Regions from separate parts of the Streptomyces sp. NPDC030245 genome, predicted to be linked through region 3. Evidence: riboswitches for the same ligand, from Rfam matches in the RefSeq annotation. Region 3 holds a riboswitch; each other region holds the start of a gene.

Region 1 (7,377 bases), on a different contig from region 3:
CTGCCCCTGGACGACTGCCCGTTCGACCGCACCCTGCCGGTCACCATGGAGCAGGCCGCACGCCACGTGGCCGACGGCCTCGTGGAGCTGGACGACCTCGACGAGGAACGCGCCGGATGGACCGGGCAGCGCCTCCTCGACGAGCTGCGCCGCACCCGCCCGGCGGCGGAGGACCCGGTCGTCACCCACGGCGACCTCACCCCGGAGAACGTCCTGCTCGACCCCGACACCTGCCGCGTCACCGGAGTCATCGACGTCGTCCGGCTCGGCAGGGCGGACCGGCACACCGACCTCGCCGTCCTGCTGCGGGAGTTGGCCCACGAGGAGGACCCGTGGTTCGGACCCGGGTACGCCGAACGGTTCCTGCGGCGGTACGAGGAGCGGGCGGCGGTCACGGCCGACAAGGAGAAGCTGGACTTCTACCGGCTGCTCGACGAATTCTTCTGACGCCTCCCGGGGGCCCGTAGGGGGCGCGGGCGGGCCGGTCAGCCCGTGCCCGCGTCGAGGAGTACGTGTCCGGCCGGTGTGAGCGTGTGCCGGACGCTCTTGCCGTCGCGGGTCTGTGCGGTGAGTCCGGCGCGGCGCAGGACGCTTGCGTGTTCACTGGCGCTCGCGAGGGCGATACGGGCGTGCGAGGCGAGCTGGCCCGTGGTGCAGGCCGGGTGGTCGCCGATGACGCGCAGCACGGTCGCGCGCGTGCGGCCCAGGAGCGCGGTCAGGGCGGGCGGGACGGCGGAGCCGGTCAGTGCTTCGGCGGTGAACACGGCGGGCACCGCGCCCGGCCGGTCGTCGTGCAGGGGATAGGTGATCCACGGCTGGGGCTCGGCGGTGTCGTCCAGAGCGGGATAGTGCGAGCCGAACAGGGTGGGGATCAGGAGGAGCCCGCGCCCGCCGAGACGGACGTCGGCGTCGCGCCCGGAAGCCATGGTCAGGTGCAGGACGGGCGGACGCCAGGCGATGTAGCGGGGGTTGAGCCCGCTCAGGAGACGCTCGACGCCGTGCCCGGCCAGCTGCTGGAGCCTGCGGGTGCGGTCGACCTGGGCGAGCCTGTCGATGCGTGACCAGTAGGGCGCGATGAAGTGCCGATGGGCATGGGCGACCGTGTCCGCCAACTCGCCGACCAGGGACGGGTCGTCGCCGAGCGCGCGGACATCGGACGAGAGGCCCGGGGGGCGGCCGGTGGCCCACTGCCGCAGATCCTTCCGGACCCGGTCGGCAGGTGTCCCGCGCAGCCGGTCGACCAGGTCGTCCGGGTGCCCCTCACCGCTCAGGTCCAGGAAGTCCACCGCCGCGCCGGTGGCGGGGATCAACTCGCACAAGGTCCGCATCCGGGGCACCAGGTGCCGGGTCGCCCGTCCGCGCCAGGCGTCGAACCGGACCGGATGGGAGCGTTCCTGCACCAACCGGACGGCGATCTCCAGTTCGAGCAAGGGTCGTGGCGCCGAGGCCAGTCGGGTGCGGGCCAGGTCCTCGGCGGTGAAGTGGATGCGCAGCGTCACCCGGGCGATCCTCCTCGCGGCCTTCGTTTCGGGCCAGTCCGAAACGAGTCGATCAATGGCGGCCGGCGGCCAACACTGGCAGGGCCGGGAGAACGCACCAGCATCCCGGCTCACGGGGGGAGGGGGCGGCGCCGCCGGACACCTCGCTGCCGGCGGCGCCGACACCCGCCCCCGTTCTGCCACAGCTCCACTCCGACGAAGGGAAATTCCGTGCGTCACATGAACAAGGCCGCCCTGCTCGTGTCCGCGACGGCGCTGACCACCGCGCTCGCGGCGACGCCCGCGGTGGCCGACACGCACCGGACCAGCACTCCGAAGGCCACCGCGTCCTCCGGCACGAGCGAGGCTGCCGCCAAGACCGCCGCCAAGGCTACGGACGAGTTCGGCGCGATGTCGTGGATCTATGTGGGCACCTACCGCACCCTGTCCGCGTGCCAGGCCGACGGCCGGAACTCCATCTACTCCGAGTGGGCCTGCAAGAAGAACCCCAGCAGCGGCAAGTGGCAGCTGTGGGTGAACGACGAGTCGTGATCGACTGCCGGAGGCGCTGAGCCTCTGAGCAGGGGCGTACGCGGTGGTGGTGCGTGTCGAGGCGTGCCACCGCCGCGGCCGCCGCGCGAGTTGTCAGGCAGATCTTTGCGCACTAGTGTCACCACGCCTTGGTGCTCGGGAAATCCGGTGTGATGCCGGTGCGGCCCTCGCCACTGTGATCGGGAAGTCCGGCTCCAGCCCTCGCGGCAGCCACTGGGTGCACACGCACCCGGGAAGGCGGAGTCCGGTCGGTACGACCCGTCAGCCAGGAGACCGGCCAAGGCGCGTTGTCCATCCACGAGGTGCTGGAGAGGGTCTGCTGAGCCATGCACATAGCCGAGGGTTTCCTCCCGCCGGCGCACGCGATCGCCTGGGGCGTAGCGTCCGCGCCGTTCGTCGTCCACGGAGTCCGCTCCCTGACCCGTGAAGTCAAGGAGCACCCGGAGAGCACGCTGCTCCTCGGTGCCTCCGGGGCCTTCACGTTTGTCCTATCCGCATTGAAGATCCCGTCGGTGACGGGGAGTTGCTCGCACCCGACGGGGACCGGGCTCGGGGCGATCCTGTTCCGGCCACCGATCATGACGGTGCTCGGCACCATCACCCTGCTCTTCCAGGCGCTGCTGCTCGCCCACGGCGGGCTCACCACCCTGGGCGCCAACGTGTTCTCCATGGCGATCATCGGCCCTTGGGCGGGATACGCGGTCTACCGGCTCCTCAGGCGGTACGACGTGCCGCTCATGGTCACCGTGTTCTTCGGGGCGTTCGTCGCCGACCTGACCACGTACTGCGTCACCAGCGTCCAGTTGGCCCTGGCGTTCCCCGACCCCGGCAGCGGTTTCCTGGGCGCCCTGGGCAAGTTCGGCGGCATCTTCGCCGTCACCCAGATCCCCCTGGCGGTCAGCGAGGGCCTGCTCACCGTCCTGGTGATGCGCCTGCTCGTGCAGTCCAGCAAGGGCGAGCTCACGCGTCTCGGCGTACTGCTCCAGGGCAAGCGGAGCGCCACGACACCCGAGACGCCCGAGACAGCCAAGACGCCCGAGACAGCCGAGACGTCCGAGACGCAGACGGGGGCCAGTGCCTGATGAGCCGGAACGCGAAGATCAACACACTGCTGCTCCTCATCGTCGCCGCGCTCGCGGTACTGCCCCTGGCGCTCGGTCTCGGCGACGACGAGGAAGAGCCGTTCGCCGGCGCCGACGCCCAGGCCGAGACGGCGATCACCGAGCTCGAACCGGACTACGAACCGTGGTTCTCGCCGCTGTACGAACCCCCGTCCGGGGAGGTCGAGTCCGCGCTGTTCGCCCTCCAGGCGGCCATCGGCGCGGGCGTCCTCGCCTACTACTTCGGGCTGCGCAAGGGCCGCCGCCAGGGCGCGGAACAGGCGCGGGCGGAAGCGGAAGCCGTGCGGTCCGAGGCGGCGGGCGGTTCCGACGAGCCGGTCGACGCGGGCAGCCCCCGGTCCGGGACCGAGCGGGCCTGACCCGGCGTGCTGCCCATCGACGCGGCGGCGCACAGCAGTCGCTGGCGCCGCCGGCACCCCGTGGACAAGGCCGTGCTCGGTCTCGGCCTCACCGTCCTGGCCATCTCGCTGCCGCCCTGGCCGGGCGCCGTCCTGGTGCTGGTCACGGCGCTCGCGCTGCTGCTCGGCCCGGCGGGCGTGCCGCCCGGCAAGCTGTGGCGGGCCTACCGCGTGCCGCTCGGCTTCTGCGTGACCGGCGCCCTGACCCTGCTCGTCCAGGTCGGCGGCCCCGACGGGTTCGTGGCGTTCGCGGACGGCGGCCCGGCGCGCGCGGGCGGACTGCTCCTGCGGACCTCCGCGGCCTCGCTCGGCGTGCTCCTGTTCGCCTTCACCACCCCCATGTCGGACCTGCTGCCCCGCCTGGTGAAGGCGGGGGTGCCCGCGCCGGTCGTGGACGTGGCACTCGTCACGTACCGCATGAGCTTCCTGCTCCTGGACTCCATGGGCCGGATCAGACAGGCGCAGGCCGCCCGGCTCGGCCACACCACCCGCGCCGCCACCTGGCGTTCCCTCGCCGGTCTCGGCGCCACCGCGTTCGTGCGCGCCTTCGACCGGGCGAGCCGGCTACAGGCCGGGCTCGCCGGGCGCGGCTACGACGGCACCCTGCGCGTCCTCGTGCCCGAGGCCCGGATCTCCCGGCCCTTCCTCGCCGCGGGCGCGGCACTCCTCGTGGGCCTGGTGGCCCTGACCCTCGTCCTGGAAAGGTTCCTTCGATGAGCACCACGGGTGCCACGAGCGCCGCGCGGGCCCTGAGCGAGCCCGTGGTCGCTCTCCGCGCGGTGTCCTACGCGTACGAGGACGGGCCCACCGTCCTCAGCGGCCTCGACTTCGACGTCGTCGAGGGCCGCGCCCTCGCCCTGCTCGGACGCAACGGCAGCGGCAAGACCACCCTGATGCGACTGCTCAGCGGCGGCCTCCGGCCCGGCTCCGGCGAGCTGACGGTCGAGGGAGTCCCCGTGGCGTACCACCGCAAGGGCCTCACCCGGCTCCGCACGACCGTGCAGCTGGTCGTGCAGGACCCGGACGACCAGCTGTTCGCCGCCTCGGTCGAACAGGACGTCTCCTTCGGCCCCTTGAACCTCGGCCTGCCCGACGCCGAGGTCCGGGCGAGGGTCGCCGAGGCGCTCGCCGCCCTCGACATCACCGCGCTCGCCGACCGGCCCACCCACCTGCTCTCCTACGGCCAGCGGAAGCGGACCGCCATCGCCGGAGCCGTGGCGATGCGCCCCCGCGTGCTCATCCTCGACGAGCCGACCGCGGGGCTCGACCCCGACGGCCAGGAGCGGCTCCTGGCCACCCTGCGGCGGCTGCGGGACGCCGGGACGACCGTGGTCATGGCGACCCACGACGTCGACCTGGCCCTGCGCTGGGCCGACGACGCGGCGCTGCTCACCCCCTCCGGGGTGCGGACGGGGCCGGTGGCGGAGACGCTGGCCCGGCGGGACCTCCTGGCCGCGGCCGGGCTGCACCTGCCGTGGGGCATCGCCGTCGGTGAGCTGCTGCGTACGTGCGGCCTCGCGGCGGGGGAGGGGGAGGAGCCGCGCACCGCGGAGGAGTTGGCGGCCCTGGCTGCCGGGGCGCGCGGCCGGGGCTCTCAGCAGTGCCGGTAGACGTGGCCGTCCTCGCCCGCGGGCAGGACGTCGCGGTCGCGCAGTGTGACGGAGAGATTCTTGCCCCAGGTGCGACAGGCGGTGTCGAAGTCCCTCGTCACGTACTCGATGTCGAAGACCTTCCCGTCGTACGCGGACGCGTACTCCGAGCACTCCTTGTAGCGCGCGCACTCCTCGGTCACGGCGAAGTCGAAGCCGATCCGTTCGCGGCGGTCCAGCAGGTCGGTGGTGTTCTTCTGCGCGATGGCCAGGCCCTGGCGGTGCGCGCGCTGGGCCAGGAGGCGGGCGAACGCGGCCGCGTCGTCGGGGGTGAGCAGGCCGTCCGAGCGTTCGTAGGAGTCGAGGTTGTCGGGCTCCACCGCGTCGTAGCCCGCTTTCGCGCACCCGTCGATCCACGCGCCGACGATCTCGGCGAGGGCCGCGCGCTTCTTCTCGGTGGAGATGTCGAGCAGGGGTTCCTGCCAGTCCTCGTCGACGACCTCGCGGCCCTCCTCGTCACGCAGGAGAAGAGAACGGTGCTCGCGTTGCCACCAGCGCGCCGCCTCCTTGCCCGGCTGGGCCTGGAAGGCGTTGACGTAACAGATGTTGTAGCGGCCCGGCACGGGGTCGGCGGTGCGGTCGCGGGAGACGACGCGCACCTTCGACGGCGGCGCGTACGGGCCGCCCAGCTGGTAGTCGAACGTGGCGTCGACCGGCGGCTGCCGGACGTCATGGCGGCCGGCGGCACGGGAGCCACCGGAGTCACCCGATCCGCCGGGTTCGCCGGGTCCGTCCGGACCGCCGGTCGAGCACCCCGCGAGCAGGGCGAGGAGCAGCGCGCCGCCCACACCGGTCCGTACGCGTGCGCTGCTGCCTCGCCGGGCGCCCGCCGCGCCTGCCCACCGCCCCTCGAAGGGCGTCTCGCCGCTCCGCGCGGAGCGGTTCCCTGAGCGGTTCCTGCTGGTACGCCACTTGATCCCGTTCACCCGCACAGGATCGCAGCCCCCGCCCCCGGCCCGAGCGCCGGGCGTCCGGTAAGGCCGGTAAGGACAGTTCAAGGCAGTTCAGAACAGTTCAGGACAGCTCAGAACAGCTCAGGACAGGTTCAGCGCCTTGGCCGCTTCCTTGGCCATTCCGGCCTCGCCGAGCGCGTTGGGGTGCACGGGCACGATATTCGTGCCGAAGAGGACCGGCTCGATCCAGCGCTGACCCGCGGGACGGCAGGCGTCGTGCGCGTCGGACGCGGCGGCCAGGTCGACGAACGTGGCACCGGTCTCCTGGGCGGCCCGCTGCGCCGCGCCGTTCAAGTGTGCCTGGAGGTCCCGGAGGTAGGGGACGTCACCGTCCGCGATGGGCAGCTTGGCGAAGCAGCCGGGCACGGCCTTCGCGGGGGTGATCCACGGGTAGCCGAGGATCGCGACCCGGGCCTTCGGCGATCTGGCCTTGATCTGGTCGAGGGATGCTTTGATCGCCGGGTACGTCTTCGTCTCGACCTCGTCCTTGAACTTGTCGCCGTATGTGTCCTTGCAGGGGCTGCCCTTGCCGCCCGAGAGGAGGCCCGCGCTGCCGCAGGCGAGGATCGAGTTGATGAACGTGTTGTTGTCGTTGCCGCCGATGGTGAGCGTCACCAGCTCCGTGTCGCTCTTCAGCGCGTCGAACTGCGGGGGCACGCCCGGGTACTGGGACGTGGTGAAGTGCTTGGTCTGCGCGCCGCCACAGGTCACGTCCTTCAGCTGGGCGCCGGACGACGCGGCGAGCAGGTGCGGATAGTTCAGAGACGTGCGGATGCACAGGAGAGGTGCCCCAAGGTCGAGGGGCAGTACGCCCGAACCGGCGCTGTAGCTGTCGCCGAGTGCGACGTAGCGCAAGGGAGCCTTGGTGTCGGCGGTCGCGGGTCCGGCGCCGAGACCGAGAGCGGCGATTCCCGTGACGGCGGCGAGGGCCGCCACTGTGCGACGCGGGGCGGGCATGCGCATGGGATTCTCCTGAGGGAGGGGGATGCGGGGGGTGCGGGGCACGAGTGTGTGAGGGGGTGCTCAGGAAAGGCTCGTGCAAGGTAGTGGACGATTCTGCGCCGCACTACGCGTACGCGTGCGCATCCACGCCCGCGACCTTGGCACTTGGGTGACAAACGCTCCCGCAGCCCCGCACCCCCCGCAGCCCAGCACCTCCGCCGTCTAGCCGCCCCGCCCCGGCCGGTCCCGCACATGCCGATGGGGGCGAGCAGCGCATCGGCTGC
Region 2 (7,377 bases), on a different contig from region 3:
CTGGAGGAGGCAGCCGGTGCGGTCGCGCAGGGCGTGGAGCATGTGCCCGGCCAGCTCGTCGGTTCCGTAGAGCGCGTAGGGCGCGACGCGGACCGGGCCGCCGAGGGCGCCGGTCATGTAGTGGACGGCCGGGAGCTCGGGGACCAGCATCGAGACGGCCGTGGCGTGCACGGCGTGGGTGTGGACGACGGCGCCCGCGGAGGTGGTGCGGTAGATCGCGAGGTGCATGGGGAGTTCGCTGGTCGGCGCGAGGTCGCCGAAGAGCCGCTGCCCATCGAGGTCGACGCCGACCGCGTCCGCGGGCCGCAGCCGGTCGTAGGGCACTCCGCTCGGGGTGACGAGGACGGTCCCGCCGACGCGTACGGAGACGTTGCCCGAGGTGCCGACGACCAGGCCGTCCCGCACCGTCCTGCGAGCCGTCAGGACCAGCTCGGCCCAGGCTTCCCGCACGGCGTCGCGCGCCCCGTCCCGGCCCTCGTCGTGCCGCTGCTCAGTCATGCGGCGATCCTGCCAGCCGGGCGGTTCCGGTTTCTGGGGGTCCGGCGTGATCAGTATCTCTTCGGCGGGTCGCCGCGCCGGTGGCGGCAGGGCGCGCGAAGGGTGCCCGCCGGATGGCGGAGCACAGTATTCCGCCCGATTTGCAGGCTTCCCGCCCCTGATCCGTACGATCGTCTTCGTACACCTGGTCCATTCGGAGCGACGGCACTCCACTTCGGGTCACCGCACCGCCCGGCTCAGTTCACTTTCCGTTCACCCAGGTTGCCTACGTTCCACATGCCACTGACGTCCAACAGAAGCCTGGGTAAATGGAACACATCACGCTTCTCCTCGGGATCGTGATCGTCACCGCTCTCGTGTTCGATTTCACGAACGGTTTCCACGACACTGCCAACGCGATGGCGACGACCATCTCGACCGGCGCTCTCAAGCCCAAGACGGCGGTGGCCATGTCCGCCGTGCTCAACCTCGTCGGAGCCTTCCTCTCCGTCGAAGTCGCCAAGACGATCTCAGGCGGGATCGTCAACGAGGACGGCCTCAAGACAGAGGTCATCTTCGCCGCGCTCGTCGGCGCGATCCTCTGGAACCTCCTGACCTGGCTGGTGGGCCTGCCCTCCAGTTCCTCCCACGCCCTCTTCGGCGGCCTCATCGGCGCCGCGGTCATGTCGATGGGCTGGTCGTCGATCGACGGCGGCACCGTCGTCACCAAGATCCTGATCCCGGCGCTCGCCGCGCCGCTCGTGGCGGGCATCGCCGCGGCGCTGGCCACGCGCCTGACGTACCGGATCGGCCGCAACACCGACACCAAGGCCACCGCCAAGGGCTACCGCGCGGGCCAGATCGCCTCCGCGGGCCTGGTCTCGCTGGCCCACGGCACGAACGACGCGCAGAAGACCATGGGCATCATCACGCTCGCCCTGGTCACCGGCGGCGTCCTGAACCCCGGCGCGAACCCCCCGATGTGGGTCATCGTCTCGGCCGGTGTGGCCATCGCCCTCGGCACGTACCTCGGCGGCTGGCGCATCATCCGCACCATGGGCAAGGGCCTCACCGACCTCCAGCCCCAGCAGGGCTTCGCCGCCCAGACCAGCGCCGCGACGGTCATCCTGGCCTCCTCGCACCTGGGCTTCTCGCTCTCCACCACCCAGTCCTGCTCCGGCGCCGTGATGGGCGCGGGCCTCGGCCGCAAGGGCGGCGTGGTCCGCTGGTCGACCGCGACCCGGATGTTCGTCGCCTGGGGCCTGACCCTGCCGGCCGCCGGTCTGGTCGGCGCGGGCGCCGAGCTCCTCACCAAGCAGGGCCCCTGGGGCGTCGCGGTCACCGCAGCGCTCCTGATCGCCGGCTCGGCCGTCATCTGGGTGCTCTCGCGGCGCAACGCCATCGACCACACCAACGTCACCGACGACGAGATCCGCCACGACGGCACCACCGGTGCCGAGCCCGCGGGCGTCGTGACCACCGCGATCGCCGCCGTCACCCCGCCCACCACGGGCGCGCTGGCCGCCGCCACCGGACCGGACGAGCCCGTCAAGGCCACCGTCGGAGCCCCGACCACCACCACGACCGGCGCCCTGGCGGACCCCGCCCGGCCCGCGACGGTATAAGGACAGATCACCATGAGCATCGACTGGGCAGCCCTCGGCTCCGTCTTCGGAGTCAGCCTCGCGGTGACGGTGGCCCTGGTGGGCCTGTTCACCCTCGGCATCGTCGGCCTCTCCAAGCAGGAGGCGGCGGCCGCCTCGGGCGGCGGTTCCGCGACCATGGCGCGCACCGGCGCGTACGCCTGCTTCGCGCTGTGCGCGGCGGCCGTGGCGTACGGGATCTATCTGATCGTCGCCTGACGGCAGCGTTCGACGGTGGGGCGCGGGACGTGTGAGTACGTCTCGCGCCCCACCGGCGTGTGTGGGGCTCCGCACACTCTCCCGCCGCAGGTCAACGGCGAGTTGACGGGCGTTCGCGGGGCGTGGTGGACTGCCGGGGCCAACTACGGCGGCAGAAGAGGAAGCCGGTGCGAATCCGGCGCGGTCCCGCCACTGTCACCGGGGGGAAGACGCTCCCCCGGAAGCCAGGAACTCTCGCCGCCGATCACGTCGAACCAGGGCGCGGACACCCTGAGTGAGGACATATCGCCATGCGCGGCCGCCCGTTGCCGGTTCCTTCCCTGCGTACGAACTCCCTCCTCAGCGCAGCGACGGGCTGAGCCCATGAGTGCCGATCGCGACTTCGCGTACGGCGCCGCCGCCGGACTCCTCGGTGACCTGCTGCTCGGCGATCCGCGCCGAGGCCATCCGGTCGCCGCGTTCGGACGTGCCGCGGGCGCCGTCGAGCGGAAGCTGTGGCGCGACCACCGCGGGTGGGGCGCGCTGCACGCCGTGGTGTGCGCGGGGGGCGCGGCGGGCGCCGCCGCCCTCGCCTCCCGTCTCGTACGCCGGTCACGCGCCGGCTCGGTGGCGCTGACCGCCGCCGCGACCTGGTCCGTCGTCGGCGGCACCTCACTCGGCCGGGAGGCGCGGGCCGTCGGCGGGGCGCTGGAGGCCGGCGACATCGAGGTCGCGCGGGAGCGGCTGCCGCATCTGTGCGGGCGTGACCCGCAGGCACTCGACGCCGACGGCATCGCGCGGGCCGTCGTGGAGTCCGTCGCCGAGAACACGTCCGACGCGGTGGTGGGGGCGCTCGTGTGGGGCGCCTTCGGCGGGGTGCCGGGGCTCGTCGCCTTCCGCGCCGTGAACACGCTGGACGCGATGGTCGGCCACAAGTCACCGCGGTACCGGCGCTACGGGTGGGCCTCCGCCCGCCTCGACGACGTCTTCGGGTGGCCGGGGGCGCGGCTCACCGCCGCGCTCGCCGCGCTGGCCGGGGAGTCGCCCTCGGGCGCGGTCGGGGCGTGGCGCGCCGACGCCGCGAAGCACCCGAGCCCCAACGCGGGGCCCGTCGAGGCCGCCTTCGCGGGGGCGTTGGGGGTGCGGCTCGGGGGGACCCTCTCGTACGCGGGACGGGTCGAGCACCGGCCCGTCCTGAACGCGGCGGGGCGGGAGGTGCGGGTGACGGACATCGAGCGGGCCGTGCGGCTCTCGCGGCGCGTGAGCTGGCTGGCTCTCGGCGTCGCGGTCGCCGCCCGCGGGGCACTGGGGTCGGCACGGTCGCGGTCGGCACGGTCACGGTCGGCAGGGTCGTGGTCGGCTACGTCAGGGAGAAACGCATGAGTGGCGGGTTGCTCGTCGCCGGGACCACCTCGGACGCCGGGAAGAGCGTCGTCACCGCCGGCATCTGCCGGTGGCTGACCCGCAAGGGCGTGTCCGTCGCGCCGTTCAAGGCGCAGAACATGTCCCTCAACTCCTTCGTCACCCGCGAGGGCGCCGAGATCGGGCGCGCGCAGGCCATGCAGGCGCAGGCCGCCCGCGTCGAGCCGAGCGCGCTGATGAACCCCGTGCTGCTCAAGCCCGGCGGCGACCGGTCGAGCCAGGTCGTCCTCATGGGCAGGCCGGTGGGCGAGATGAGCGCGCGCGGCTACCACGGGGGGCGCCAGGAGGCGCTGTTCGACACCGTCAAGGGATGCCTCGACGAGCTGCGGGGCAGCTATGACGCCGTGATCTGTGAGGGCGCGGGCAGTCCCGCCGAGATCAATCTGCGGCGCACCGACATCGTGAACATGGGCATCGCGCGCGCCGCCCGCTTCCCCGTCCTGGTGGTCGGTGACATCGACCGCGGCGGGGTGTTCGCGTCGTTCTTCGGTACGACGGCGCTCCTGAGCGCGGCCGACCAGGAGCTGGTGGCCGGATACCTGGTCAACAAGTTCCGCGGGGACGTCTCCCTCCTCGAACCGGGGCTCGACATGCTGCTCGGGCTCACCGGGCGGCGCACGTACGGCGTGCTGCCGTTCCAGCACGGGCTCGGCATCGACGAGGAGGACGGCCTGCGGGTCTCCCTGCGCGGCGCCGTCCGGGAGTCCGTGGTGGCGCCGCCGGTCGGCGAGGACGTGCTGCGGGTCGCCGTCTGCGCGGTGCCGCTGATGTCCAACTTCACGGATGTCGACGCGCTGGCCGCCGAGCCGGGCGTCGTCGTGCGGTTCGTGGACCGGGCGGAGGAGCTCGTCGACGCGGACCTCGTGGTCGTACCGGGCACGCGCGGGACCGTGAAGGCGCTGGCCTGGCTGCGGGAGCGCGGTCTCGCGGACGCCCTCGCGCGCCGGGCGGCCGAGGGGCGGCCCGTGCTCGGCATCTGCGGCGGCTTCCAGGTCCTCGGCGAGCACATCGAGGACGAGGTGGAGTCGCGGGCCGGGTCCGTGGACGGGCTCGGGCTGCTGCCGGTGCGGGTGCGGTTCGCCCGCGAGAAGACCCTCGCCAGGCCGGTGGGCGAGGCGCTCGGGGAACCGGTCGAGGGGTACGAGATCCACCACGGCGTCGCCGAGGTGGCGGGCGGGGAGCCCTTCCTGGACGGCTGCCGGGTCGGCGAGGTGTGGGGCACGCACTGGCACGGGTCGCTGGAGAGCGACGCGTTCCGCCGCCGGTTTCTCACCGAGGTCGCCCGTGCGGCGGGCCGCCGCTTCGTGCCCGCCCCCGACACCAGCTTCGGCGCGCTGCGGGAGGAGCAGCTCGACCTGCTGGGCGACCTGATCGAAGAACACGCGGACACGGACGCGCTGTGGCGGCTGATCGAGAACGGCCCACCGGAGGGCCTGCCGTTCATCGCGCCGGGTGCGCCGTCGTGAGCGCCCGCGCAAAGGCCGGCACGAGCGCCCGCGCGATGACCGGCATGAGCACCGCCACGCACCACCGCATCAAGGAGGCTCTGTGACCACCCCGTATCCGTTCACCGCCCTCGTCGGCCAGGACGACCTGCGGCTCGCGCTGTTGCTGAACGCCGTGTCGCCCGCCGTCGGCGGCGTACTCGTGCGGGGAGAGAAGGGCACCGCCAAGTCCACCGCCGTGCGCGCGCTCTCCGCGCTGCTCCCGGAGGTGCCGGTCGTCGCCGGGTGCCGCTTCTCGTGCGACCCGGCCGCGCCCGACCCGAACTGCCCCGACGGCCCGCACGACGCGGGCGGCGCCACCGCGCGCCCCGCACGCATGGTCGAGCTGCCCGTCGGCGCGTCCGAGGACCGGCTCGTCGGCGCCCTCGACATCGAGCGGGCGCTCGCGGAGGGCGTGAAGGCCTTCGAGCCCGGACTGCTCGCCGACGCCCACCGCGGCATCCTCTACGTCGACGAGGTCAACCTCCTCCACGACCACCTGGTCGACCTCCTGCTCGACGCGGCCGCGATGGGCGCCTCGTACGTCGAGCGTGAGGGCGTATCCGTGCGGCACGCCGCGCGGTTCCTGCTCGTCGGCACGATGAACCCCGAAGAGGGCGAGCTGCGGCCGCAGTTGCTCGACCGGTTCGGTCTCACCGTCGAGGTGGCCGCGTCCCGGGAGACCGACCAGCGCGTCGAGGTCGTACGGCGGCGGCTCGCCTACGACGACGACGCCGAGGCTTTCGCCGCCCGCTTCGCCGAGGACGAGGCCGCGCTGCGCGACCGCGTCGTGGCGGCCCGCGCGCTGCTCCCCCAGGTGGTCCTTGGCGACGCGGCGCTGCGGCAGATCGCGGCGACCTGCGCGGCGTTCGAGGTCGACGGGATGCGCGCGGACATCGTGATGGCGCGCACGGCGACGGCGCTTGCCGCCTGGGCGGGCCGCACCGACGTGCAGAGCGAGGACGTGCGGCAGGCCGCGCTGCTCGCGCTGCCGCACCGCAGGCGCCGCAACCCCTTCGACGCGCCGGGCCTCGACGAGGACAAGCTCGACGAGACGCTGGAGGAGGCCCGCCAAGACGAGGCCTCCGAGGCTTCCGAGGAGCCCGAGCCGCCCGAGGGTGACGACGACCCGGACGGCGACGGTCCCGGCGGGGGCGGTCCGGGCGGCGGGCAGCCGCCCGCGGACGGCCCGGACTCCCCCGACCTGCCGTCCCAGGGCCAGGGCCCGGACACCGACGAGGCCCCGGCCCCGCAGGAGCCCGCCCCGGCCCCGGGCGGCGCCTCCGCCGAGCAGCAGCCCGTACGCGCCGCCGAGCCGTTCCGCACGAAGATGCTGAGCGTGCCCGGCATCGGCGAGGGCGCGGCGGGCCGGCGCTCGCGGGCGCGGACCGAACACGGTCGTACGACGGGTTCGCGGCGCCCCCGAGGAGCCCTGACCAAGCTGCACCTGGCGGCGACCGTGCAGGCGGCGGCCCCGCACCAGAAGGCGCGCGGGCGCTCCGGTGCCGGGCTCGTCGTACGCCGTGACGACCTGCGGCAGGCCACCCGTGAGGGCCGCGAGGGCAACCTCGTGCTGTTCGTCGTGGACGCCTCCGGGTCGATGGCGGCGCGGCAGCGCATGAGCGCCGTGAAGGGTGCCGTGCTCTCCCTCCTCCTGGACGCCTATCAGCGGCGCGACAAGGTGGGGCTCGTGACGTTCCGCGGCAAGGACGCCGAGGTGGCGCTGCCGCCGACGTCGTCGGTGGACGCGGCCGCGGCCCGGCTCGAAACGCTGCCGACCGGCGGCCGCACACCGCTGGCCGCGGGGCTGCTGAAGGCGCACGACGTGCTGCGCGTGGAGCGGCTGCGGGACGCCGCGCGGCGGCCGCTGGTGGTCGTGGTGACGGACGGGCGGGCGACGGGCGGTGTGGAGCCGGTGGCCCGCGCGGACCGCGCGGCCCGGCTGTTCGCGGCGGACGGAGTCGCCTCCGTCGTCGTCGACTGCGAGTCGGGCTACGTACGCCTCGGCCTCGCGGGCCGGCTGGCGGGCGAGCTCGGCGGCACGGCCGTGACCCTCGACGAGCTGCGGGCCGACTCGATCGCCGGCCTCGTCAAGGACGTACAGGGAATGAACTCGCCTGCCAGGAGGGCCGCTTAATGCCACAGGGACAGCC
Region 3 (7,377 bases):
TGCAGGCCGTCGCGGATCTGCGCGTCCTTGATCTCGCAGAGCCAGCCGTCGACGTGCAGCAGGAAGTCGTCGAAGCCGTCGTCGTCCGGGCGGTCCTCCAGGCCCAGGTCGTGGTCGAGCTTCGCGGCCTGGATGAGCGTCCAGATCTGCGCGCGGATCGCCGGAAGCTTCGCCGGGTCCATGGAGCTGATCTGCGCGTACTCGTCGAGGAGCTGCTCCAGGCGCGCGATGTCGCCGTAGGAGTCGGCGCGCGCCATCGGCGGCACCAGGTGGTCGATGAGCGTGGCGTGCACGCGGCGCTTGGCCTGGGTGCCCTCGCCCGGGTCGTTGACCAGGAAGGGGTAGATCAGCGGCAGGTCGCCGAGCGCGGCGTCCGGGCCGCAGGCGGCGGACAGGCCCGCGTTCTTGCCGGGCAGCCACTCCAGGTTGCCGTGCTTGCCGAGGTGGATCATCGCGTCGGCGCCGAAGCCGCCGTCCGACGCGGACGCCGCGATCCAGCGGTACGCCGCCAGATAGTGGTGCGACGGCGGCAGGTCCGGGTCGTGGTAGATCGCGATGGGGTTCTCGCCGAAGCCGCGCGGCGGCTGGATGAGGATGAGCAGGTTCCCGCGGCGCAGCGCGGCGAGCACGATGTCGCCCTCGGGGTCGCCGCCGTTCCCCACGCGGGAGCGGTCGAGGAACATCTCGCCGGGCGGCGGCCCCCAGTGCCGCTCGACCGACTCGCGCAGTTCCTCGGGCAGCGTCGCGTACCAGCGCTTGTAGCCGGCGGCCGGGATGCGCACCGGGTTGGCGGCGAGCTGCTCCTCGGTGAGCCAGTCCTGGTCGTGGCCGCCCGCGTCGATGAGCGCGCGGATCAGCTCGTCGCCGTCGCCGGAGACGAGGCCCGGGATGTCGGCCTCGGGGCCGAAGTCGTAGCCCTCGGCGATGAGCCTGCGCAGGAGCGCGACGGCGGACGCGGGCGTGTCGAGGCCCACCGCGTTGCCGATGCGGGAGTGCTTGGTCGGGTAGGCGGAGAGCACCAGCGCGAGGCGCTTGTCGGCGGCCGGGATGTGCTTCAGACGCGCGTGCCGTACGGCGATGCCGGCGACCCGGGCCGCCCGCTCGGCGTCGGCCACGTACGCGGGCAGGCCGTCCTCGTCGATCTCCTTGAAGGAGAAGGGGACCGTGATCAGGCGCCCGTCGAACTCCGGCACCGCGATCTGGCTCGCGGCGTCCAGCGGCGAGACGCCCTCGTCGTTCTCCTCCCACGCGGAGCGCGACCCGGTCAGGCAGAGCGCCTGGAGGATCGGCACGTCGAGGCCGGTCAGCGCGCCCGCGTCCCACGACTCGTCGTCGCCGCCCGCCGACGCCTCGGCGGGCTTGGTGCCGCCCGCCGCGAGGACGGTCGTCACGATGGCGTCGGCGGCGCGCAGCTCGTCGATCAGCTCGGGCTCCGGGGCGCGCAGCGAGGCCACGTACAGCGGCATCGCGCGGGCGCCCGCGTCCTCGATCGCGCCGCACAGCGCGTCCACGAAGGCGGTGTTGCCGCTCATGTGGTGGGCGCGGTAGTAGAGCACCGCGACCGTGGGGCCCTCGACGCCTGCGCGGGCCGTGCGCTCCAGCGGGCCCCAGGAGGGTGCGGCGGCGGGCGGCTCGAAGCCGTGGCCGGTGAGCAGCACGGTGTCGGAGAGGAAGCGGGCCAGCTGCTCCAGGTTGGCGGGGCCGCCGTGCGCGAGGTAGGCGTGCGCCTCGGCGGCGATGCCGATCGGCACGGTCGAGGAGGCCATCAACTGGGCGTCGGGCGCCTGCTCGCCGGTGAGCACGACGACCGGGAGGCCGGTGGCGATGAGCTGGTCCAGGCCGTCCTGCCAGGCGCGGACGCCGCCGAGGAGGCGCACGACGACGAGGTCGACGCCGTCGAGCAGGGCGGGCAGCCCGTCCAGGTCGAGACGGGACGGGTTGGCGAACCGGTAGTCGACGGGGCCGCCCGCCGCGCGGGCGCTGAGCAGGTCGGTGTCGGAGGTCGACAACAGCAGAAGCATGCGGGCGCAGGCCTTCCTCGGGGTGTCCGCGCCCCGGGTGGTCGTATGGACGGCAGGAGTTCCTGGCTCACCCCACGCGGGTGGGACTCACAGTGGCGGGACCGCGCCGGATTCGCACCGGGCTTCCTCCCTCGGGTCCTGGTGGACCCACGCCGTCGCTGGCGTCGACGGACCTGGCGGTCCGCCGCCTGCATAGTAAGTCCTGCCCGCCGCGGATGGGGCGGGCACCTGCCGGGACGGCCCGTCTCGGGAGGGGACCGGCCGGATCCGCGTGGGTATGCTCGCCGCCATGCCGCCCACCCGAGCACCATCCCCAGACCAGGGCGAATCCCTCATACGCGACCGGGGCGACGCCTGCCCCGGAGCCCTCCGCCTGCACCTCGCGGACGACGGGCGCCTCGCCCGACTCCGGCTGCCCGGCGGCCTTTTGACGGGGCATCAGGTCGCCGTGCTGGCCGCCGCGGCGGAGCGTCTCGCGGACGGGAACCTCAGCGTCACCTCGCGCGGCAACATCGAGCTGCGCGGCCTCGGCGACGCGTGCGGCGGCGAACTCTCCCGGCTGCTCGCGGACGCGGGGCTGCTGCCCTCCGAGCGGCACGAGCGGGTGCGGAACGTGGTGGCGTCCCCGCTCGCGGGCACCGACGGACTCGGCCACGCCGACGTGCAGTTGTGGGCCCGTGAGCTGGACGGACTCCTGTGCTCCGAGGAGTGGACCGCGGAGCTCTCGGGGCGCTTCCTGTTCGCCCTGGACGACGGCCGCGGGGACGTGGCCGGGCTCGGCGGCGATGTGACCTTGATCGCAGAATCGGGCGGGACCGCGGTCGTACGTCTCGGGGGCCAGGCCCTCCGCATCGCCGCGGCCGACGCCCCGCGCGCCGCCCGTGCCGTCGCCGGCGCCTTCCTCGACGCCGCGCGCGAGGCGGGCAACGGCGCCTGGCGGGTGCGCGAACTGCCCGCAGGGACGACCGCCGACCTCGCGGGAGCGCTGGTCCGGGCCGATGTCGCCGCCACGCCCGCCGAAGCCCCGACGCCACAGGTCACCGCGCCGCCCGCCCCGGGCGTCGTCGGCCGCGCCGTGGTGGTCCACGCCCCCCTCGGCCGTGTGAGCGCGGCCCAGTGGCGGGCCCTCCTCCCGCTCCCCGCCGACGAGCTGCGGGTCACGCCCTGGCGCGGCTTCGTGCTCCCCGGCTTCCCGGACGGCGCGGCGGCCCGCGAACGGCTGGCCGCGCTGGCCGCCGCCCGGTACGTCACCGCACCCGACTCCCCCTGGCTCGGCGTCGGCGCCTGCACCGGACGCCCCGGCTGCGCCAAGTCCCTGGCCGACGTACGCGCCGACGCCGTCCCCGGCCCCGGCGGTCTGCCCGTCCACTGGTCCGGCTGCGAGCGGCGCTGCGGGCACCCGCACGGCGACTGGGTCGACGTCCTCGCCACCGGCGACGGGAGTTACGCGGTGACGGTGCGCAGGGCCGGCGAGGACCCGGCGCCCGTGACGGGCAACACCTTGACCGAGACGGTCACCACGGCACGTAACACCACGAAACCAACGGCCACGAGATGAGCGAGAGCACAGTGTTCGACTACGAGAAGGACGGCGCGGCGATCTACCGCGAGTCCTTTGCCACCATCCGCGCGGAGGCGGACCTCCGCGGCCTGCCCGCCGACGTCAGCCAGGTCGCGGTCCGGATGATCCACGCCTGCGGGATGGTGGATCTCGTGAAGGACCTCGCCTACAGCCCGCGGGTGATCGCCGACGCCCGCAAGGCGCTGCGCGACGGCGCGCCGATCCTCTGCGACGCGAACATGGTCGCGAGCGGCGTCACCCGCAAGCGGCTGCCCGCCGACAACGACGTGATCTGCACCCTCGCCGACCCGTCCGTGCCGGACCTCGCCGCCGAGCTCGGCACCACCCGCAGCGCCGCCGCCATGGAGCTCTGGCGCGACCGCCTCGAAGGCTCCGTTGTCGCCATCGGCAACGCGCCCACCGCGCTCTTCCGCCTCCTGGAGATGATCGAGGAAGGCGCGCCGCGCCCGGCCGCAGTCCTCGGCATCCCGGTCGGCTTCGTCGGCGCCGCCGAGTCCAAGGACGCGCTGGCCGAGCACTCCTCCGGCCTGGAGTACCTGGTCGTACGGGGGCGGCGCGGCGGCAGCGCGATGGCCGCGGCGGCGATCAACGCGATTGCGAGCGAGGCGGAGTGAACACCGGACAGATCCCGCAGGGGCGGCTCTACGGAGTCGGGCTCGGCCCCGGCGACCCCTCCCTGATGACCGTGCGCGCCGTCGAGGTGATCGCGTCCGCCGACGTGATCGCGTACCACTCGGCCCGGCACGGCCGCTCCATCGCCCGCTCCATCGCGGCGAAGCACCTCAGGGACGACCACATCGAGGAGCCGCTGGTCTACCCCGTCACCACGGAGACCACCGATCACCCCGGCGGTTACCGCGGCGCCCTCGACGAGTTCTACGAGGAGGCGGCGGCCCGCCTCGCCGCCCACCTCGACGCGGGCCGCACGGTCGCCGTCCTCGCCGAGGGGGACCCGCTCTTCTACGGCTCCTACCAGCACATGCACAAGCGCCTCGCGCACCGCTATCCGACCGAGGTGATCCCCGGCGTCACCTCGGTGAGCGCGGCGGCGGCCCGGCTCGGCGAGCCCCTGGTGGAGGCCGAGGAGGTGCTCACGATCCTGCCGGGCACGCTCCCGGAGGAGGAGCTGGCCGCCCGCCTCGCGGCGACGGACTCGGCGGTCGTCATGAAGCTCGGGCGTACGTTCGGGAAGGTGCGCGGCGCCCTGGAGAGCGCGGGCCGGCTCGACGAGGCCCGCTATGTCGAGCGGGCCACCATGGAGGGCGAGCGCACCGGCCGCCTCGCCGACGTGGACCCCGACTCGGTGCCGTACTTCTCCGTGGCGGTGCTGCCGAGCCGGGTGGCGCCGCTGACGGGCGGGCCCGCGCCACAACCGCCCGCGGAGCCCCGTGGCGAGGTCGTCGTGGTCGGCACGGGCCCCGCCGGGCCGCTCTGGCTGACCCCCGAGACGCGCGGCGCGCTCGCCGCCGCCGACGACCTCGTCGGCTACACCACCTACGTCGACCGCGTGCCGCACCGCGCCGGGCAGCGGCGGCACGGCTCCGACAACCGCGTGGAGTCCGAACGCGCCGAGTTCGCCCTTGAGCTGGCGCGGCGCGGGCGGCGCGTGGCCGTCGTGTCGGGCGGCGACCCCGGCGTCTTCGCGATGGCCACGGCGGTCCTTGAGGCGGCTTCGCAGGACGCGTACGCGGACGTTCCCGTGCGGGTGCTGCCCGGTGTGACGGCTGCGAACGCGGCGGCGGCCCGAGCGGGCGCCCCGCTCGGCCACGACTACGCGACCATCTCGCTCTCCGACCGGCTCAAGCCCTGGGAGGTCATCGCGGAGCGCCTGGCCGCGGCGGCCGCCGCGGACCTCGTCCTCGCGCTCTACAACCCGGGCTCGCGCAGCCGCACCTGGCAGGTCGGCAAGGCGCGCGAGCTGCTCCTCGAGCACCGGGCGCCGGACACGCCGGTCGTCCTCGGGCGGGACGTCGGCGGACCCGAGGAGAGCGTGCGCGTCGTACGCCTCGGGGACCTCGACCCGGCCGAGGTCGACATGCGGACGCTGCTGATCGTCGGCTCGTCGCAGACGCGGGTGTCGCGGCGGGGCGGGGGCGAGCAGATCGTCTGGACGCCGCGCAGGTATCCCGAGGGGTAGGCGTCTTCGTCTGCGGGTGCGTCGTGGCTGGTCGCGCAGTTCCCCGCGCCCCTGAAAAACGGGGCTGCGCCCCCGTCAGGGGCGCGGGGAACTGCGCGCTCGGCCCCCACACACCCGCACCTCACCGCGCAGCGGCACGCACCCGGTCGACGGCCTCCTCCGGGGTGGCGACCGTGGGCACAGCCGTCGGAAGGGCAGGGCGCCGGACCACCACGACGGGAATCCCCGCCTCGCGCGCAGCGACAAGTTTCGGCGCAGTGGCCACGCCCCCGCTGTCCTTCGTCACCAGGACGTCGATCCGGTGCGTACGGAGCAGTTCGCGCTCCCCGTCGAGCGTGAACGGGCCCCGGTCGAGGAGCACCTCCATGCGGGCGGGGAACGGCGGCTCGGGCGCGTCGACGGAGCGTACGAGGAACCAGCGCGCGTCCAGCTCCGGATCCCCGGCGAACGCCGCGAGGCCCATCCGCCCGGTGGTGAGGAAGACCCGCTCGCCCAGGGCGGGCAGCACCCGTGCCGCCTGCTCCAGGGAGTCGACCGGATGCCAGTCGTCCGCGTCTTCCGCGACCCAGCCGGGGCGGCGCAGGGCGAGCAGGGGAACATGGGCCGTGGCGGCGGCCCGCGCCGCGTTGAACGAGATCGTCCCTGCGAAAGGATGGGTGGCGTCGATGAGCGCGTCCACGTGGTGTGCGGTCAGCCACGCCGCCAGCCCCTCGGCCCCGCCGAAGCCGCCCACGCGGACCTCGCCGGGCGGCATGCGCGGCGCCGCGACCCGTCCCGCCAGGGAACTGGTCACCCGCAGCCCCGGCTCGGTCGCGAGGAGCTCCGCCAGGCGGCGGGCCTCGGTCGTTCCCCCCAGAATCAGTACGTGCACGGAGTTCGGTTCCCTTCATGAGTAAGGCACATGAGTAAGGCAAGCGGGCCGGGCCAGGCCGAGGGCGGGCGCAGCGCCCAACTCAAGCACACCGGTCTGCGGCCCGGCTGGACGACCGGCGCCTGTGCGACCGCCGCCACGACGGCCGCGTACACGGCGCTGCTCACCGGCGACTTTCCCGACCCGGTGACCATCACGCTGCCCAAGGGGCAGACGCCGGCCTTCGCGCTCGCCGCCGAGGAGCTGACGGACGCGTACGCCATGGCGGGCGTCGTCAAGGACGCGGGCGACGACCCGGACGTCACGCACGGCGCGCTCGTGCGGTCGACGGTGCGGCGGCTGCCGCCCGGCTCCGGCGTCGTCTTCAAGGCGGGCCCCGGCGTGGGCACCGTGACCCGCCCCGGGCTGCCGCTCGACGTCGGCGAGCCCGCGATCAACCCCGTGCCGCGGCAGCTGATGCGCGACCACGTGGCGCTGGTGGCGGAGCGGGCCGAGGCCGCGCCGGACGTCGAGATCACCGTCTCCGTGGACCACGGCGAGGAGATCGCCCGTTCCACCTGGAACCCGCGGCTCGGCATCCTCGGCGGCCTCTCCATCCTCGGGACGACCGGCATCGTCGTGCCGTACTCCTGCTCGGCGTGGATCGACTCGATCCGGCGCGGCGTCGACGTGGCGCGGGCGGCCGGGCGCACGCACGTCGCCGGGTGCACCGGATCGACGTCGGAGAAGACGGTCGTCGCCGAGTACGGGCTGCCGGAGGACGCGC

Evidence for each region. Region 3 has a riboswitch for cobalamin ahead of cobN (cobaltochelatase subunit CobN). Riboswitches for the same ligand answer to the same signal wherever they lie in the genome.
Region 1: another riboswitch for cobalamin. It lies ahead of ACZ4Z4_RS36265 (energy-coupling factor ABC transporter permease); the one in region 3 lies ahead of cobN (cobaltochelatase subunit CobN).
Region 2: another riboswitch for cobalamin. It lies ahead of ACZ4Z4_RS17735 (cobalamin biosynthesis protein); the one in region 3 lies ahead of cobN (cobaltochelatase subunit CobN).

What each region holds. Positions count from the first base shown of each region.
Region 1 covers NZ_JBVICF010000018.1:69,771-77,147, forward strand. The annotation lists gene ACZ4Z4_RS36250 (APH(3') family aminoglycoside O-phosphotransferase) at 1-447, shown strand, start outside; gene ACZ4Z4_RS36255 (ArsR/SmtB family transcription factor) at 486-1,499, opposite strand; gene ACZ4Z4_RS36260 (hypothetical protein) at 1,719-2,030, shown strand; cobalamin riboswitch at 2,143-2,326, shown strand; gene ACZ4Z4_RS36265 (energy-coupling factor ABC transporter permease) at 2,357-3,112, shown strand; gene ACZ4Z4_RS36270 (energy-coupling factor ABC transporter substrate-binding protein) at 3,112-3,510, shown strand; gene cbiQ (cobalt ECF transporter T component CbiQ) at 3,517-4,266, shown strand; gene ACZ4Z4_RS36280 (energy-coupling factor ABC transporter ATP-binding protein) at 4,263-5,159, shown strand; gene ACZ4Z4_RS36285 (endo alpha-1,4 polygalactosaminidase) at 5,144-5,986, opposite strand; gene ACZ4Z4_RS36290 (SGNH/GDSL hydrolase family protein) at 6,233-7,114, opposite strand.
Region 2 covers NZ_JBVICF010000006.1:60,116-67,492, forward strand. The annotation lists gene ACZ4Z4_RS17720 (class II aldolase/adducin family protein) at 1-498, opposite strand, end outside; gene ACZ4Z4_RS17725 (inorganic phosphate transporter) at 807-2,102, shown strand; gene ACZ4Z4_RS17730 (hypothetical protein) at 2,115-2,339, shown strand; cobalamin riboswitch at 2,449-2,595, shown strand; gene ACZ4Z4_RS17735 (cobalamin biosynthesis protein) at 2,703-3,701, shown strand; gene ACZ4Z4_RS17740 (cobyric acid synthase) at 3,698-5,206, shown strand; gene ACZ4Z4_RS17745 (putative cobaltochelatase) at 5,289-7,361, shown strand; gene cobO (cob(I)yrinic acid a,c-diamide adenosyltransferase) at 7,361-7,377, shown strand, end outside.
Region 3 covers NZ_JBVICF010000003.1:249,491-256,867, forward strand. The annotation lists gene cobN (cobaltochelatase subunit CobN) at 1-2,021, opposite strand, end outside; cobalamin riboswitch at 2,059-2,190, opposite strand; gene ACZ4Z4_RS09680 (cobalamin biosynthesis protein CobG) at 2,299-3,579, shown strand; gene ACZ4Z4_RS09685 (precorrin-8X methylmutase) at 3,576-4,217, shown strand; gene ACZ4Z4_RS09690 (precorrin-2 C(20)-methyltransferase) at 4,214-5,740, shown strand; gene ACZ4Z4_RS09695 (cobalt-precorrin-6A reductase) at 5,862-6,611, opposite strand; gene ACZ4Z4_RS09700 (cobalt-precorrin-5B (C(1))-methyltransferase) at 6,642-7,377, shown strand, end outside.